DNA from 2 places in the Kitasatospora sp. NPDC085895 genome. Region 2 is predicted to be linked to the other one. Evidence: riboswitches for the same ligand, from Rfam matches in the RefSeq annotation. Region 2 holds a riboswitch; the other holds the start of a gene.
The links. A riboswitch is a leader RNA that binds a small molecule or an ion and turns the genes downstream of it on or off. The one in region 2 is predicted to bind cyclic di-AMP.

Region 1 (7,424 bases), on a different contig from region 2:
CGTCCAGCGCCAGATCGGCCGGCGCCCCGGTGCGGACACAGCTCGTCGCCCGGCCAGGACCGGCACTGCGCAGCCGCCAGCGGCCCGCGTTCCACGGACAGAAGCCGTCCGCCACCTCCAGCACCACGTCCAGCGGCTGCGCGTAGCCCCGCGACTCCAGCGCCGCCCCGACGTCCACCAGCCGCAGGTGCAGCGCGTCGCTCAGCCGCGGCTCCAGCCGGCGCACGTCCGACACCAGGTGCAGCAGCGGATCGTCCACCGGCAGGTTCCCCGCCTCCACCGTGTCCACCAGGTCCAGGTCCAGCAGGAAGCGCCACAGCCGCGCGTACACCGCCGGCGTCAGCGCCTCGACGTCCCGCACCTTCACCCGGCCCGCCGCGTTGTCCGCCGCCGACCAGTCCACCTTCGCCGAGTAGCGGGCGTAGCCGAGCAGCCGGCCGCTCCCGGCGTCCTCCGCGAGCACGCACTGCCGCGGCGAGAAGCCGCCCCGCGAGGACGGCACGTCCAGCAGCGGGTGCCGCTCCCAGCCGGGGCTCCGCTCCAGCCGGCCCGGACGCCCCGGCACCAGCGCGGCGTACAGCTCCTCGCAGGCCGGCGAGGCCTCCACCGGGTCGGCCAGCCGCAACCGCAGCGCCGGGTTCTCCGCCACCGGCAGCGACACCCGGTGGCAGGGCACCTTCACCGCCATCCGCCAGGTGGCCCGCCCGAACCCGAACCGGCCGTAGATGCCCGGCTCCGAGGCGGTCAGCGCCGCCAGCGGCTCCCGTGCGGCCCGCACGTCGTCCAGCAGCCTCCGCATCAGCGCCGTCAGCCCGCCCCGCCGGCGGTGGGTGGGCAGCACGCCGACCATGGTGACGCCCGCCACCGGCAGCACCGCCCCGCCGGGCACCGCCATCCGGAAACTGAACGCACCGCCGCCGCCGACCGGCTCCGCACCGTCGCACACCACCAGGGAACGCCCGACCTCGGTCAGCGAGCGGTACAGCTCCCGCTCCTCGGCCGACTCCTCCTCACCGCCGAACGCGACCTCCAACCGGCGGTACCAGCCGTCCCACTCCTCCGCGGCGAGCGGACGGACCGTCAGCGCGCCGGTGTCACCTGTCGTCATGCCGCCCACCCTCGCACCCGGCGCCGGCCGTGTGCGACCGACTTACCGTCGCGCCGTCACCACCGGCGCCCGGACGACGGCATGCGCCCCCGGAGTGCGGACGACGGCGCACTCCCGCCACCCGGCCGAAACCCGCCGCAGAACACCCGGGCGCCCGCGCAGCCCCGGCGCAGGCGTCGACGCCGACCCGCAACCGTGGATAAGGTCGGACCCCATGGCTGGCAGCACGCAGGGCACCCCGCCCCGGACGACTGCGACGGGCCCCACCGCGAGCGCGGCCAGGGAGCCCGTGACGGCCCGGTTGCGCACGAGGCTCCGCCGGGCCCGACGCACCGTGCGCCGAACCGGCGTCGACTACTTCCGCGGCGCCGCCCCCGACTGGCTCGCCTTCGCGCTCTTCCTCGCCGCCGTCCCGCTGCTCGTCGTCCTCAACCTCTGGATCCCGGCCTGGGTGCCGCCCACCTCCCTGGTGCTCCCCGTCCTCGCCGGCTCCCTGCTGCTGCGCCCCGGCACCCTCGTCCTGCTCTACGCCGCCGCCGCGGTCGGCCTCTCCACCGAATCTCTCATCCACACCGGCGAACGCGTCGCCAGCGACAACCCCGACGCCTACGTCTACGGCGTCACCCCCGGCGCCGCCCTGGTCGTCGGCGCGGTCGGCGTCGCCGGCCTGCTGCTCGCCCAGTTCCGCAGCCGGGTCGGCGTGCCCTGGCGGGGCGGCGGCACCATGCTCTTCGACCTCCGCGAACGGCTCCGGGTGCAGAGCCAGCTGCCCCGGCTGCCCGAGGGTTGGTCCGCGGACATGGCGCTGCGCCCCGCCGGCGGCCAGTCCTTCTCCGGCGACTTCGTGGTCGCCGCCCGCACCGGCCCCGGCGGCCGCACCCTGGAGGTCGTCCTCGCCGACGTCTCCGGCAAGGGCATGGACGCCGGCAGCCGCGCCCTGCTGCTCTCCGGCGCCTTCGGCGGACTGCTCGGCTCGCTGCCCGCGCACGACTTCCTGCCCGCCGCCAACGGCTACCTGCTGCGCCAGGAGTGGGAGGAGGGCTTCGCCACCGCCGTCCACCTGGTGCTCGACCTCGACACCGGCCAGTACGAACTGCTCTCCGCCGGCCACCTGCCCGGCATGCAGCGGCACGGCGGCACCGGCGCCTGGGAGGCCAAGGAGTCCGAGGAGGGCCCGCTGCTCGGCATCTACGACGGCGCCAAGTTCGAGGGCCTGCGCGGCCGGCTCGACAGCGGGGACGTGCTGATGCTGTGCACCGACGGCATGGTCGAGATCCCCGGCCGCGACCTCGCCGAGGGCATGGACCGGCTGATGGGCGAGGCCGACCGACTCGTCGTCAACGGCTTCCGCGGCGCCGCGGGCCGCCTCATCGAGACCGTCGCCAAGGACGTCAACGACGACCGCGCCGTGCTGCTGGTGGGGCGGCAGTAGCGCCTGTCAACCCCCGGGAGTGATCTTCGGCCAATCCTGACAACCTCTTCACCTGCGGACCGCGGGCCCCGGGCCTGTCGATCGGCCGTTCCGGCGCGTTCCACCCCGCCCCCGCCGACGGTTCGTCAGGAGACATCGGCTATCGTCTCGGTCGGCGGAAATTCGTCTCACATGGCAGGATCTTCGCTCCGGGCTCCCGGCTAGTCCTTTACGCAGGCAGCACGAACGACCACACTGAGTCCGGGTGGGCTGGTCGATGCTCGGGGGACGGGGGGCGAGAGGTGCGGCAGACAGCAGGCGTCACCGGCGCCGCGGACGCCTCCACGGCGGCGGGATCGGTCGACTCGTGCCAGGGACGGTCGGCGCAGGCCGCGGTCCGGTTCCGACACGGGGTTCCAGCACGAACCCCCGCCACAGATTGAGGAAGTGAGTCCGGGTGGCCTTCTCCGTCTCCGCGCTGTTCCTGTTCGGCGTCATCGTCGTCATCTTCATCCGCAACAAGCAGCTGAAGACCAGCCACGCCATCATCGCGGCACTCTTCGGCTTCATGGTGAGCCAGTCCACGGCCGCCCGGCCGATCCAGGACTTCCTCAACCAGCTGGCGAAGACCATCTCCTCCGTCGCGAGCTGACCCCTCCCGCGGGCCGGACTCCGCCCCCGGCGGGCGAACTCCGCTCCGGTGGTCCGTTCCGATGGGCCGAAGTCCCCTTCGCGGGACGGACTCCGCCCTCGCGGGCCGGGTTCCGACTCCGGTCCGGCCGTGGCGTCCGAGCCGGTCGTGCCCGTCCGCCCCGGGGGTGTCGCCAGACCCGGGCCGACCGCCGTCGTGAGCCGTCCGGCCGTCCGGACCTACCGCCCGGCCCGGGCCCGCCGCCAGCGGGCCAGCACCCCCGGCCGCGCGGCGGGCGCGGCGATCCCGGTGTTCCCCACGGCCCCGGCGGGCCGGGCGCCGCCGGCGTCCACGGGGGCGGAGCGGACTGCCGCGGGGGCCTCCCCGACGGGCCGGCCCTCCGGCACCATCAGCACGAACAGCCGTGCCCAGCACAGCCGTTCGCCGCGCGGCCAGCCGAGCGCGCGCAGCGCCGCCGAGGCGGACTCGGACACCGCGCCGTTGACCCGGACCTCGGCGACGTCCTCGCCCGCCCGGCCGCCCAGGAACAGCTTCACACCTGTCACGGCCGGCTCCGCACCGTCCGGAGCCAGCTCCGGGGCCAGCACCCCGGCGAGCTCCGGCAACAACCGGTGGCCGGCGAGCCACTCCGACAGCCGTTCGCTGTCGAAGCCGAAGACGGCGGCCGGCCCCTGCACGGCCCGCCAGCCCGGCAACCGCGCCGCGCGGACGTGGTCGCCGTGCGCCCCGCGGCCCTCCTGCAGCTCGACCACCGCGGCCGCGGTGGTGGTCGCCCACATCCGCACCGCGCTCTCCAGCCGCTCCTCCTCCGTCCGGCCGAGGCCCGCCGTGCAGTCCCACACCACCGGGCCGTCCGCCCGCCCCACGTCGAAGGCGAAACCGAGGTCGACGTGCCCCGCGCCGCCGCCCTCGCCCGGGTGCTCCCGCACCGCCACGGCCGTCGTCCCGGGCCCGCGGACCACACTGCCCTCGACCGTGAACCGCTGACCGAACCGGGCCATCTCCCGGACGACGCTGCGCTGGATCACATCCAGCCTGGACTGCGCGCGCACCCGGGGCTCCTCGCTCGAAAAGGGGTCGAACACCGTTCGGGAGCGAGGCTATCGGCCCCCCGGGTGACCAGCGTCACCGGGCGGGCCATGATCCGTGCCGGGCCGCGAGCGGGCAGCCACGCGGGGTGTCCGATTTGCCTGACTGCTGATGGTCCGGACACGTACGGTCACTGCGGCGACTGCGCTCCGCCCACCGACGGCGGGCGGAGAGTGACCCCCGCGAGGGCCCCGGGGGGCCGTTGGGGACGGGGAGCTTGCCTCCGGAGGGGCCCATCGGTTTTCCTCGGAGCCTGCCCGGCCACACCGGCCGGGCGGGCCACCGGGCGGAACGCCGAGTCCTGCCGCCGTCCGGGGTCACGCACCCTTCCGTGCACGGCAGGAGCGGGGGACCCAAGGTAAGTGCCGCACCCGGTGATCCGGGACGGCTTGGGGTGAAGTCGCGTCATTTCCGCGACCGGGCGAACTCCCCGCCCGAACCCGACAGCTCACCTCGCAGGCGTCGGAGAGGAACACCCCCATGTCCGTTCTGGGCACCCGTCTGTCCCGCGTCGCCGTCGCCACCGGTGTGGCCGCCGCCGCCATCGCCATCCCCGTCACCGCCGCCTCCGCCGCGAGCGCCCACGGCGCCGTCCCGGCCGCCGCTCCGGCCGCCGCCGCTCCGGCCGCCGCGCACGCCGAGGCCCCCGCCGCCGCTCCGGCCGCCGACGCCGCTCAGGCCGCCGACGCCAGCTACAAGGTCGTCCGTGGCGACACCCTGTCCAAGATCGCCAACGCGCAGCACGTCGACGGCGGCTGGAAGAAGCTCTACCAGGACAACCGGCAGGTCATCGGCGGCAACCCGAACCTGATCTTCCCGGGCCAGAAGCTGACCGTCGGCGGCCACGCCGTTCAGGCCGCCGCCCCGCAGGCCGAGACGAAGAAGTCCGACGCCGCCGCCTCGCGTTCCGAGAAGCGCACCCCGGTCCAGGCCGCGCCGAAGCCGGCCGCCCCCCAGACCGAGGCCGCCAAGCCCGCCGCGCCGAAGACCGAGGCCGCCAAGCCGGCCGCGCCGAAGACCGAGGCCGCCAAGCCGGCCGCGCCGAAGACCGAGGCCGCCAAGCCGGCCGCGCCGAAGACCGAGGCCGCCAAGCCCGCCGCCGCTGCCTCCGGCTACGTCGCGCCGGTCGCCGCCTCCCTGGGCACCCCGTACCACAAGGCCGGCTCCAACTGGTCCAGCGGCTACCACACCGGTGTCGACTTCGCCGTCAGCACCGGCACCTCGATCCACGCGATCGCCGCCGGCACCGTCGTCGAGGCCGGCTGGGGCGGCGCCTACGGCAACAACGTCGTCATCAAGCACGCCGACGGCAAGTACTCGCAGTACGCCCACTTCTCGGCCCTGAAGGTCTCGGTCGGCCAGACCGTCACCGCCGGCCAGATCATCGGCCTCTCCGGCGCGACCGGCAACGTCACCGGCCCGCACCTGCACTTCGAGGTCCGCACCACCCCGTCGTACGGCTCCGACATCGACCCGGTGGCGTACCTCGCCGCCCACGGTGTCCGCGTCTGACGCACACCGCTGACGCGCTCCGCTGACGCGAACCCTGCCGAGGCAGCGCCGCCGAGGCACACCGCGCGGCATCCGAAGGCCCGGCCCGGGGATCCTGTGATCCCGGGCCGGGCCTCGGCCGTTCCCAACCTCCCGTGCCGCACGGGCACTTCACCGCTCCCGCGCCGCGCCGGCGCGGCTCCCCGGTACGGCGGGCAACACGCCCCCGACCGGCAGAACGTTCCCGAACGGCCGACCGGGGCGAAGCGCGCCGCCGTCCTGCTCGCCGTCGCCACCGCCGTCACCCGCCACCACCTGGGCTGACCGGCCAAACCCCATCGACGACGACCCCGGAGACCGGCGCCACGAACGCCACCCGGGTCGTCCTCGCGACGTCCGGTTCCGCGGACCCGGTGCGAAGAGCGTCTTCGCGGCTGTGCGTACGACCGCTCTCTGGCATGTGCCCGTCGGCAGGTTGCCGCGGAGTGCGGCAACCGTTGCACCACCTTGCGCACCTCGTGCGCCGAGACCTCTCCCAAGGATCCGTGCACGTTCGCCGAACGGGAGGTCGGGCCCTCTTCGTGCGGTCACCGCCCGTGGCGCCGAATGAGCTGCGCGCCGGGGGAGCAGTCCGTACGGTGCGGCAGTCGCGTCGCCTTCGAGCCATGGACCCGAGCCCGCGGCGCGGTGCTCCGGGAGTGCCACGGACGACGAAGGCCCCAGCTCCGCGATCATGTCGCTGAGCTGGGGCCTTCGTGTTGGAGCGGGCGACGGGAATCGAACCCGCGTGGCCAGTTTGGAAGACTGGGGCTCTACCATTGAGCTACGCCCGCGTACGTGCGTTGACGGCACGTCGCCCCTCAGCCGGTGCGGGCCTCGGGGACGGGGGTCAGCCTACCTGGTCGGGTCGGCCGAATGCACACCGCTTTCGCTCCTGTGCCTGCTGATATTACGGCGAGGGGGCCCGGACCGGCGTGTACTCTCTCTTTCGGCACTACGGGGTGTGGCGCAGTTTGGTAGCGCGTCCGCTTTGGGAGCGGAAGGCCGTCGGTTCGAATCCGGTCACCCCGACGCTTTCGGCAGGGTCTCGTCAGGCGGGCGGGGCCCTGTTGCTTTCGTGGTACCGGTAGGATGGGCCGATGGCGGTGGTACCTGTGGCATGCACACAGGCGGCAGCCGCCCGAGGGCGAGGAGTCACGCTCACCGTCCACCCCCGTACGGGAGATGCAGCCCCAATCGCCCATCGCCCGTCTCGCCCGACCGACCGGCCGTTCCGGCCGCGGACGTCTGGCGGAGACAACCTGACCGCAAGCCCATAGGAGACCAAACCGTGAAGAGCGCCGTCGAGACTCTGAACCCGACCCGGGTTCGACTCACCGTCGAGGTGCCCTTCGAGGAGCTCAAGCCCAGCCTCGACGCGGCGTACAAGAAGATCAACCAGCAGGTCACGGTTCCGGGCTTCCGCAAGGGCAAGATCCCGGCTCGCGTCATCGACCAGCGTTTCGGCCGTGCCGCGGTGCTGGAGGAGGCCGTCAACGACGCCCTGCCGCGCTTCTACACGCAGGCCGTCGACGAGGGCAAGATCGAGGTCCTCGGCCAGCCCGAGATCACCGACATCGAGGGCGTGGAGCGGATCGCCGACGGCGGCGACCTGAAGTTCACCGCCGAGGTGG
Region 2 (7,424 bases):
CTTCCAGGTCGTGCTGGGAGTAGGTGCGGAAGGCGATCTGGGTCTCGGTGTGCTCGACGCCCGGGACCTTGTTGACCTGACCGGGGATCACCTCGGCGAGGTCCTCGTGCTGCCGGACGCGGACCATCGCCACCAGGTCGTAGCTGCCGGTCACCGAGTAGACCTCGCTGACGCCCTCGATCGCGGCGATCGCCTCGGCGATCTCGGGGATCCGGTCGACGCTGGTCTTGATGAGGACGATCGCGGTGATCACTCTTCGGCTCCTGTGTGTGGGGTTCCGCCCAGCGTATCCGCCGTCAGGCGGCGCGTCTGCCCTGTCCGGGGCCGCACCGGGCGCGCGAGCAGCCACCCCGCGCTGAAGCCGATCACGTGCACCAGGTAGGCCACGCCCGGCACCGCCGGGCCCACCGGCCACCACTGCAGGGCGAACCACAGGCCGAGCACCAGCCAGGCCGGGAACCGCAGCGGCAGGAAGAACAGCACCGGCACCAGCGCGGTGACCCGGGCCCGCGGATAGCACCGCAGGTACCCGCCGAGCACCCCGGCGATCGCCCCCGAGGCGCCGACCAGCGCCCGCACCGACTCCGTGGAGTCCGACTCCGCCAGTGCCCAGCCGTACGTCGCCAGGTAGCCGATGCCCAGATAGAAGAGGAGGAAGCGCAGCCGTCCGAGGCGCTCCTCCACGTCCGGGCCGAAGACGTAGAGGAAGAGCAGGTTGCCCACCAGGTGCAGCCAGCCCGCGTGGACGAACAGCGAGCTGAGCACCGACAGGAAGGGGATCTTGTGCGGGGTGGGAGGGACGGTGCAGCCCGGCACCGCCGGGGGCAGCGCCGCCAGCCGGCCGGCGTCCAGCGGCCGGTTGGCGAGCAGCTCCGCGGGGACGGCCCCCCAGTGCTGCTCGAAGCGCTGCTCCGCGCAGACGCGGGCGTTGCCGGTGCCGTACCGCGGATTGAGGCCGAAGCTCGGGCCGGCCAGCAGGACGAGGGCGCTCAGCGCGATCAGCGCGTAGGTGACGACCGGCGTGCGCGCCGGCGCGGCGGCGTCCCGGCCCGCCGTTGCGCGCACGGGGGCGGGGACGGGGGCGGGGACGGCCATGACAGCGAGCATTCCTCGGTGCACCCGCGGTGACACCGCCCGGTGCTGCAAGCGGGTGACCTGTCCGCCCTTCAGGACCGGTGACCGCCGGAAGAGCCGCAGGCAATAGGCTTGGAGGACCGGACCCGGACCATCCGAGAGGACCTCCGATGACCATCGCCGCCCCCACCGCCGAGACCCGCTGGCGCTGCACGCTCTGCGGGAACCTCACCCGCTTCGACGTGACGCGCTCGGCCCGGGTGGTGGAGTACCTGCACTTCGACCTCGGCGGCGAGTCCAAGGTGGAGGAGACCGAGGTGCTCAGCGAGACCCTGGAGTCGGTCCGCTGCCGCTGGTGCAACGCGGTCGACCAGGTGGAACTGGTGGCCCGCCCCGGCGCCGACGCCGCCGAGCAGCCGGCCGAGGACGAGCCGAAGGCCTGAGCCTCGCGCTTCCGACACACCCCGGTGGAGCCCCTGGCGCCGCCGGGGTGTGTGGCACGGTGCCCGGCGGGGCACGGTAGACGGGACAATTGCACAGAGCGGTGCATTTCGAGGGCAGCGGCCACCGGCCGCGCGGGCCCGGGGACCAGAATCGGAGCCGAGGACGTGGTGGACGCAGCGAGCGGGCCGGCCGAGCCGCAGGGGCAGCAGCCCGCCGCGGACGCGGAGCTGCCGGACGCCGCCGGGGCCGGGCAGGAGCCCGCGGCCGGGGACGCACCGTCCGAGCAGTTGGACCGGCCGTTGCCCGAAGGGGTCCGCCGCCGGGTCGTGGGCATCGCCGCCGACGCGCTCGGCGCCATCCCGCCCGGCGAACTGCCCGCGGGACTGCGCCCGTACGCCAAGTTCACCCCGGCCCGGCGCGCCAAGTACGCGGCGACCGCGCTGGCCGCGGCGCTGGACGCGGAGCCGGTCTTCCGCGTCCGGATAGCCGATCGGCTGCGGCTCGGCCAGCCCGACCTGGTGAAGGCGCTGGAGTCCGGCGCGGTGCCGGCCGCCGCCGACCCGATGGACGTGGCCGCCGCCGCCTACCTGCTGCGCCCGGCCGGCTGGAGCCGGCTGGTGGTCGAGGCTGGCGACGAGGTCGAGCGGGCGGACGCCGAGGGCGCCGCCGCCGAGGCCGCCCGGGTGGTGGAGAAGCTGCAGGCCGAACTGACGGAGGTGCGCGCCGCCGCCCGCGCGGACCTGGACCGGCACCGAGCCGAGTCGGAGGGCGTCCGCCGGGAGGCGGAGTCGCTGCGCAAGCGCGTCCGGAGCCTGGAGAGCGACACCCGGCGGGCGCAGGCCGAGGCCCGCAAGCTGGCGACCGAGCTGGAGGCGGCGCGGGCCGCCGCGGCCGCCGAGCGCAGTGCGGCGGACGGCGAGGCCCGGCGGCTGCGGCACCGGATCACCGAGCTGGAGACGGCCGCCGAGGCCGGCCGGCGGTCGGCGCGCGAGGGCCGCAGCGTGGAGGACATGCGGCTGCGGCTGCTGCTCGACACGGTGCTGCAGTCGGCGCAGGGCCTGCAGCGCGAGCTGGCGCTGCCGGTGGCGCAGCTGCGCCCGGCCGACCTGGTGGAGGCGGTCGAGCCGGGCTCGGCCAACCCGCACGACGTGGCGCGCCGCGGTCTGGCGGAGGACGACCCCGCACTGCTCGACCAGTTGCTGGCGATCCCTCAGGTGCACCTGGTCGTCGACGGCTACAACGTGACCAAGACCGGGTACCCGACGCTGCCGCTGGAGCAGCAGCGGATGCGGCTGCTGGGCGGTCTGGCGATGCTCGCGCAGCGCACCCAGGCCGAGGTCACCTGCGTCTTCGACGGACAGGACCTCGACGTCCCGGTGATCATGGCGCCGCCGCGCGGGGTCCGGGTGCGCTTCAGCCGCACCGGGGAGACCGCGGACGAGCTGATCCGCCGCCTGGTGCGGGCCGAGCCGCAGGGCCGGCCGGTCGTGGTGGTCTCCACGGATCGGGAGGTCGCGGACGGCGTACGGAAGGCCGGTGCACGCCCGGTCGCGTCGATCCTGCTGCTCAACCGGCTCGCCCGGCCCTGACGGGCCGTCGGCCCAGGTGGAGGGCCGGGTGGCGGGGTTGTGTCGGGGTGGTGAAATCCAGCGTTCCGCGCCAAGTTCGCCCGGCACGGGAGTGGCGCAGGAGGCGGATCTTCACTAGGGTCTGGCGTCAAACCTATTTTCCGGACGTCCACCCGATCGGGTGAGTCCAGCAGGAAGAAGGAGCTAGTCCCTTGGCCTCCCACCGCCGTCCCAAGCAGCCGAGCCGCGCACGGGTCACCGTGCTCACCGCTGCCGCCGCGACCGCGGTCGCCCTGTCGGCCCAGGCCGCCGCGCACGCCGCGCCGGCGAAGCCGAGCAAGGACGAGGTGAAGGTCCAGGTCGACAAGCTGCTCGAGGAGCAGGAGCAGGCGGCCGAGAAGTACAACGGCGCCAAGGAGCGGGCCGACCAGCTCCGCAAGCAGGCCGACCAGCTGCAGGACCAGATCGCCCGCAGCCAGGAGCAGCTCTCCCAGGTGGCGTCGGGCCTGTCCGCGGTCGCGGCCGACGAGTACCGCACCGGCGGCGTCGACCCGACGGTCGCGCTGATGCTCTCCTCGAACCCGGACAACTACCTCGCGAAGGCGTCCAGCAACGAGCAGGCCACCGACACCCAGGCCTCGACGCTGAAGGGCCTGCGGGACCAGCAGCGCCGGCTGGACCAGCAGAAGCAGGAGGCCGCCGCCATCCTGTCCGAGCTGGACCGCTCCACCCAGGTCCTGAACGACGCCAAGTCGGAGGTCCAGAAGAAGCTCTCCGAGGCCCAGAGCCTGCTGAGCACGCTGACCGCCGCCGAGCGCGCCGCGGTCCTCGGCACCGACCGCGCCTCGCGCGGCGACAGCCGCTACGACCTGGGCAGCCTGCCGCCGGCCTCCGGCTACGCGGCCACCGCGGTCGCCGCGGCGATGGGCAAGCGCGGCACCCCGTACGTCTGGGGCGCCACCGGCCCGAACTCCTTCGACTGCTCCGGTCTGATGGTCTGGGCGTACGCCAAGGCCGGCGTGTCGCTGCCGCGCACCTCGCAGTCGCAGGCGAGCGTCGGCGCCCGGGTACCCTCCTTGGCCGACGCCCAGCCGGGTGACCTCGTCATCTACTACTCGGACGCCCACCACGTCGGCATGTACATCGGCAACGGCCTCGTCGTGCACGCGCCGCACACCGGCGACGTGGTGAAGGTGATGGACGCCGACACCCTGCCGATCAAGACGATCCGCCGCGTCTGACCCTCCGGTAGCAATTCGGACATAAGCCTCACCTGCGGCGTTTCTGATGCCGCATGACACGCCCGGGCGCGTCGTGATCACCGTGTGATCTCCGACACGCCCGGGCGTCGCGTTTTGTCCGCCGACGGGTGACATCGCGTCAGCCGAGCGTGGATCGCCGGTCACCGGCGGTCGCAATCACATTTTCGCGACAACATTTCCCCGTCGTTTTTCTGACAAGGATTTGAACGGATCACGGATCGGTTACTAGGGTCATCCCCACGGATCACCGCACAGTGGTTCGCCCAACCCGGGCGACGGCGGTGGTCGCCGCCGAGTCCGCGACGCAGCAGGACGGTCCCGACCGTCCACGGGGAGCCCCTGCGGGGGTGCTGTCGAACGGAGCCGGGGAACCACGTTTCCCCCGGGGTGAATCGGCGTCAGGTCGGCCGCGCCGGCCGGGCCGCGGTCGGACCGCGGACGGGCGGGTGCGGGCGTGAGGCGTCGTAGGGCAATGCTTCCGGCCCGAACCCGTCAGCTCACCCGGTAGGCGGTGTGAGGAAGAAGGAGTCCGCCTTCGTGGCGTCCCATCGTCGTCCCAAGCCCGTCGGCCGTACCCGCGCCTCGATCCTGACTGCGGCAGCCGCCACTGCGGTGGCCCTCTCCTCGCAGACCGGCGCGCACGCGGACCCGACCCCCACCAAGGAGCAGGTCGCGGCCCAGGTCGACCAGCTCAACGAGCAGGCCGAGGCCTCCAACGAGGCCTACCTCGCGGCCGAGCAGAAGCAGCAGGACCTGCAGAAGCAGGTCACCCAGCTGCAGGACCAGGTCGCGCGCCAGCAGGCGGAGGTCAGTGGCGTCCAGGGCCGCCTCGCCGAGGTCGCGGCCCAGCAGTACCGCGACGGCGGCATCTCGCCGACCGTCCAGCTGATGCTCTCCAGCAACCCGGGCGAGTTCCTGGGCCAGGCCGGCGCGGTCAGCCGGATGAGCGCCACCCAGGCCGACACCCTCAAGTCCTTCAAGGCCGAGCAGGCCAAGCTGGACGGCCAGAAGGCCGAGGCCGAGCACAAGCTCGCCGAGCTGGACACCAGCACCCGCGCGCTGAAGGCCAAGAAGGAGGAGTTCCAGGACAAGCTGGCCAAGGCCAGCGCCCTGCTGAACACCCTCACCCAGAAGGAGAAGGACGACCTCGCCGCGGCCGAGGCGAAGGCGGCCTCCGCGGCCAAGTCCACCGCGGACCGCGCCTCGCGGGACACCGCCCGTCCCGACCTCGGCAGTGCGGACGTGCCCTCGGGCTCGTACACCGCCAAGGCGATCGCGGCCGTAAAGTCCGCGCTGGGCGCCCCGTACGTGTACGGTGCGACCGGCCCGAGCACCTTCGACTGCTCCGGTCTGATGCAGTGGGCGTACGGCAAGGCCGGCGTCTCGATCCCGCGCACCTCGCAGTCCCAGGCCGGCGCGGGCACCAACATCGGCACCAACATCGCCAACGCCAAGCCCGGCGACCTGGTGATCTACTACAGCGACCAGCACCACGTCGGCATGTACGTGGGCGGCGGGCAGGTCATCCACGCGCCGCACACCGGTGCGGTCGTCCGCTACGTCTCGGCGACGGCCATGCCGATCTCGGCGATCGTCCGGGTCTGACGGCCCGTCCGGCGGCTCCCCGCGGGCCCGGCCCCCCTGTGGGGCCGGGCCCGCGGCCGTTGCCGCACCGGCGGCCCCGTCGGCAGAATGTCCGATTGAAGGTCAAATATTCGGTGCTGGCAGGGTTTGGACTAGCCCGGCCGGACTCGCTAACGTCTGCCCCCGGATGTCCGCGAGGACGCCCGCCCGACCCGGGCGGCGGCGGCCGTCCGTCCGCAGGAACGGAGCCGCCGCCGCATGTCCGCGCACCGACGCCCCCAACTGCCGGGCGGCCACACCCTCGCCCGGGCCCTGGTGCTCACGGCCGCGGCGACCACGGCCGTCGGCGCCACCGTCGGCACCGCGGCCCACGGCGCCCCCGCCGACCCCGGGCGGCGGACGGCCGACGTCCGGGCGAAGGTCGACCGGCTCTACGAGGAGGCCGAGCAGGCCAGCGAGCGCGCGAACGCCGCGGGGGAGGACCAGAAGCGCCTGCAGACCGAGGCCGGCCAGCTGCAGGACCAGATCGCCACCGGCCAGGAAGAGCTGAACGGGCTCTACACCGACCTCGCCACCGTCGCCGCCGCCCAGTACCGCGACGGCGGGCTCGACCCCTCCGTCCGCCTCATGCTGGAGTCCGACCCGGCCGGCTACCTCACCCGCGCCCGCGCCCTCGACCAGGCCGCCAGCCGGCAGAGCGACACCCTGCACCAGGTGCTCGACCGGCAGCGCCGGCTCGACCAGCGCCGCGCCGAGGCCACCGCCAAGCTCGCCGAGCTGGAAGAGGTCCGCCGCTCGCTCGCCGACCACAAGGACGAGGTCCGGCGCCGGCTCGGCGACGCCCAGCGGCTGCTCGGCGGCCTCACCACCGACGAACGCGCCCGGCTGGCCGCGGACGACGCCGCCGACGCGGCCCGCAGCGCAGCGCACGGCACCGACCGGATCGACCTCGGCGACCGGCCGCCCTCCTCCGAGCGCGCCGCCGCCGCCCTGGCCGCCGCGATCAGCCGGATCGGCTCGCCCTACGTCTACGGATCCACCGGCCCTTCCACGTTCGACTGCTCCGGTCTGATGTACTGGAGCTGGCGGCAGGCCGGAGTCACCCTGCCGCGCACCTCGCAGGCGCAGGCACACGCGGGGAGGCGAGTCAGCCTGTCCGAGGCGCGACCGGGAGACCTGGTGATCTTCTACAAGGACATGCACCACGTCGGCATGTACGCCGGCGGCGGCGTGGTCGTGCATGCCCCGTACCCCGGAGCCCGGGTCCGCTACGAGAGCGTCGCTGCCATGCCCGTCAGCGGGGTGGTGCGGGTCTGAGCGCCTTCCACCGGCAGCCCGGCCCGTCCGGCGGGGAGGCCGAGCCCCTGGTCACCGACCTGCCCCGGCGCGCCGCGGCGGGCCGGTCCGCGCTGCCCGCCGACGGCCGGATCTCCCGGCGCACCGCCCTGCTGCTGGCCGTCGGCGGCCTCGCCCAGCTCTCCGCGCCCCGCGC

Region 1: another riboswitch for cyclic di-AMP. It lies ahead of AB0442_RS25630 (peptidoglycan DD-metalloendopeptidase family protein); the one in region 2 lies ahead of AB0442_RS10810 (NlpC/P60 family protein).

The regions. Positions count from the first base shown of each region.
Region 1 is NZ_JBFBJY010000046.1:19,255-26,678, reverse strand. It holds gene AB0442_RS25650 (GNAT family N-acetyltransferase) at 1-1,108, opposite strand, end outside; gene AB0442_RS25645 (PP2C family protein-serine/threonine phosphatase) at 1,410-2,540, shown strand; gene AB0442_RS25640 (hypothetical protein) at 2,977-3,171, shown strand; gene AB0442_RS25635 (DUF6348 family protein) at 3,390-4,223, opposite strand; cyclic di-AMP (ydaO/yuaA leader) riboswitch at 4,573-4,735, shown strand; gene AB0442_RS25630 (peptidoglycan DD-metalloendopeptidase family protein) at 4,741-5,772, shown strand; tRNA gene AB0442_RS25625 (tRNA-Gly) at 6,511-6,584, opposite strand; tRNA gene AB0442_RS25620 (tRNA-Pro) at 6,749-6,822, shown strand; gene tig (trigger factor) at 7,082-7,424, shown strand, end outside.
Region 2 is NZ_JBFBJY010000012.1:123,086-130,509, forward strand. It holds gene AB0442_RS10785 (Lrp/AsnC ligand binding domain-containing protein) at 1-253, opposite strand, end outside; gene AB0442_RS10790 (rhomboid family intramembrane serine protease) at 250-1,095, opposite strand; gene AB0442_RS10795 (hypothetical protein) at 1,245-1,517, shown strand; gene AB0442_RS10800 (NYN domain-containing protein) at 1,746-3,107, shown strand; gene AB0442_RS10805 (NlpC/P60 family protein) at 3,299-4,327, shown strand; cyclic di-AMP (ydaO/yuaA leader) riboswitch at 4,687-4,875, shown strand; gene AB0442_RS10810 (NlpC/P60 family protein) at 4,886-5,953, shown strand; gene AB0442_RS10815 (C40 family peptidase) at 6,191-7,249, shown strand.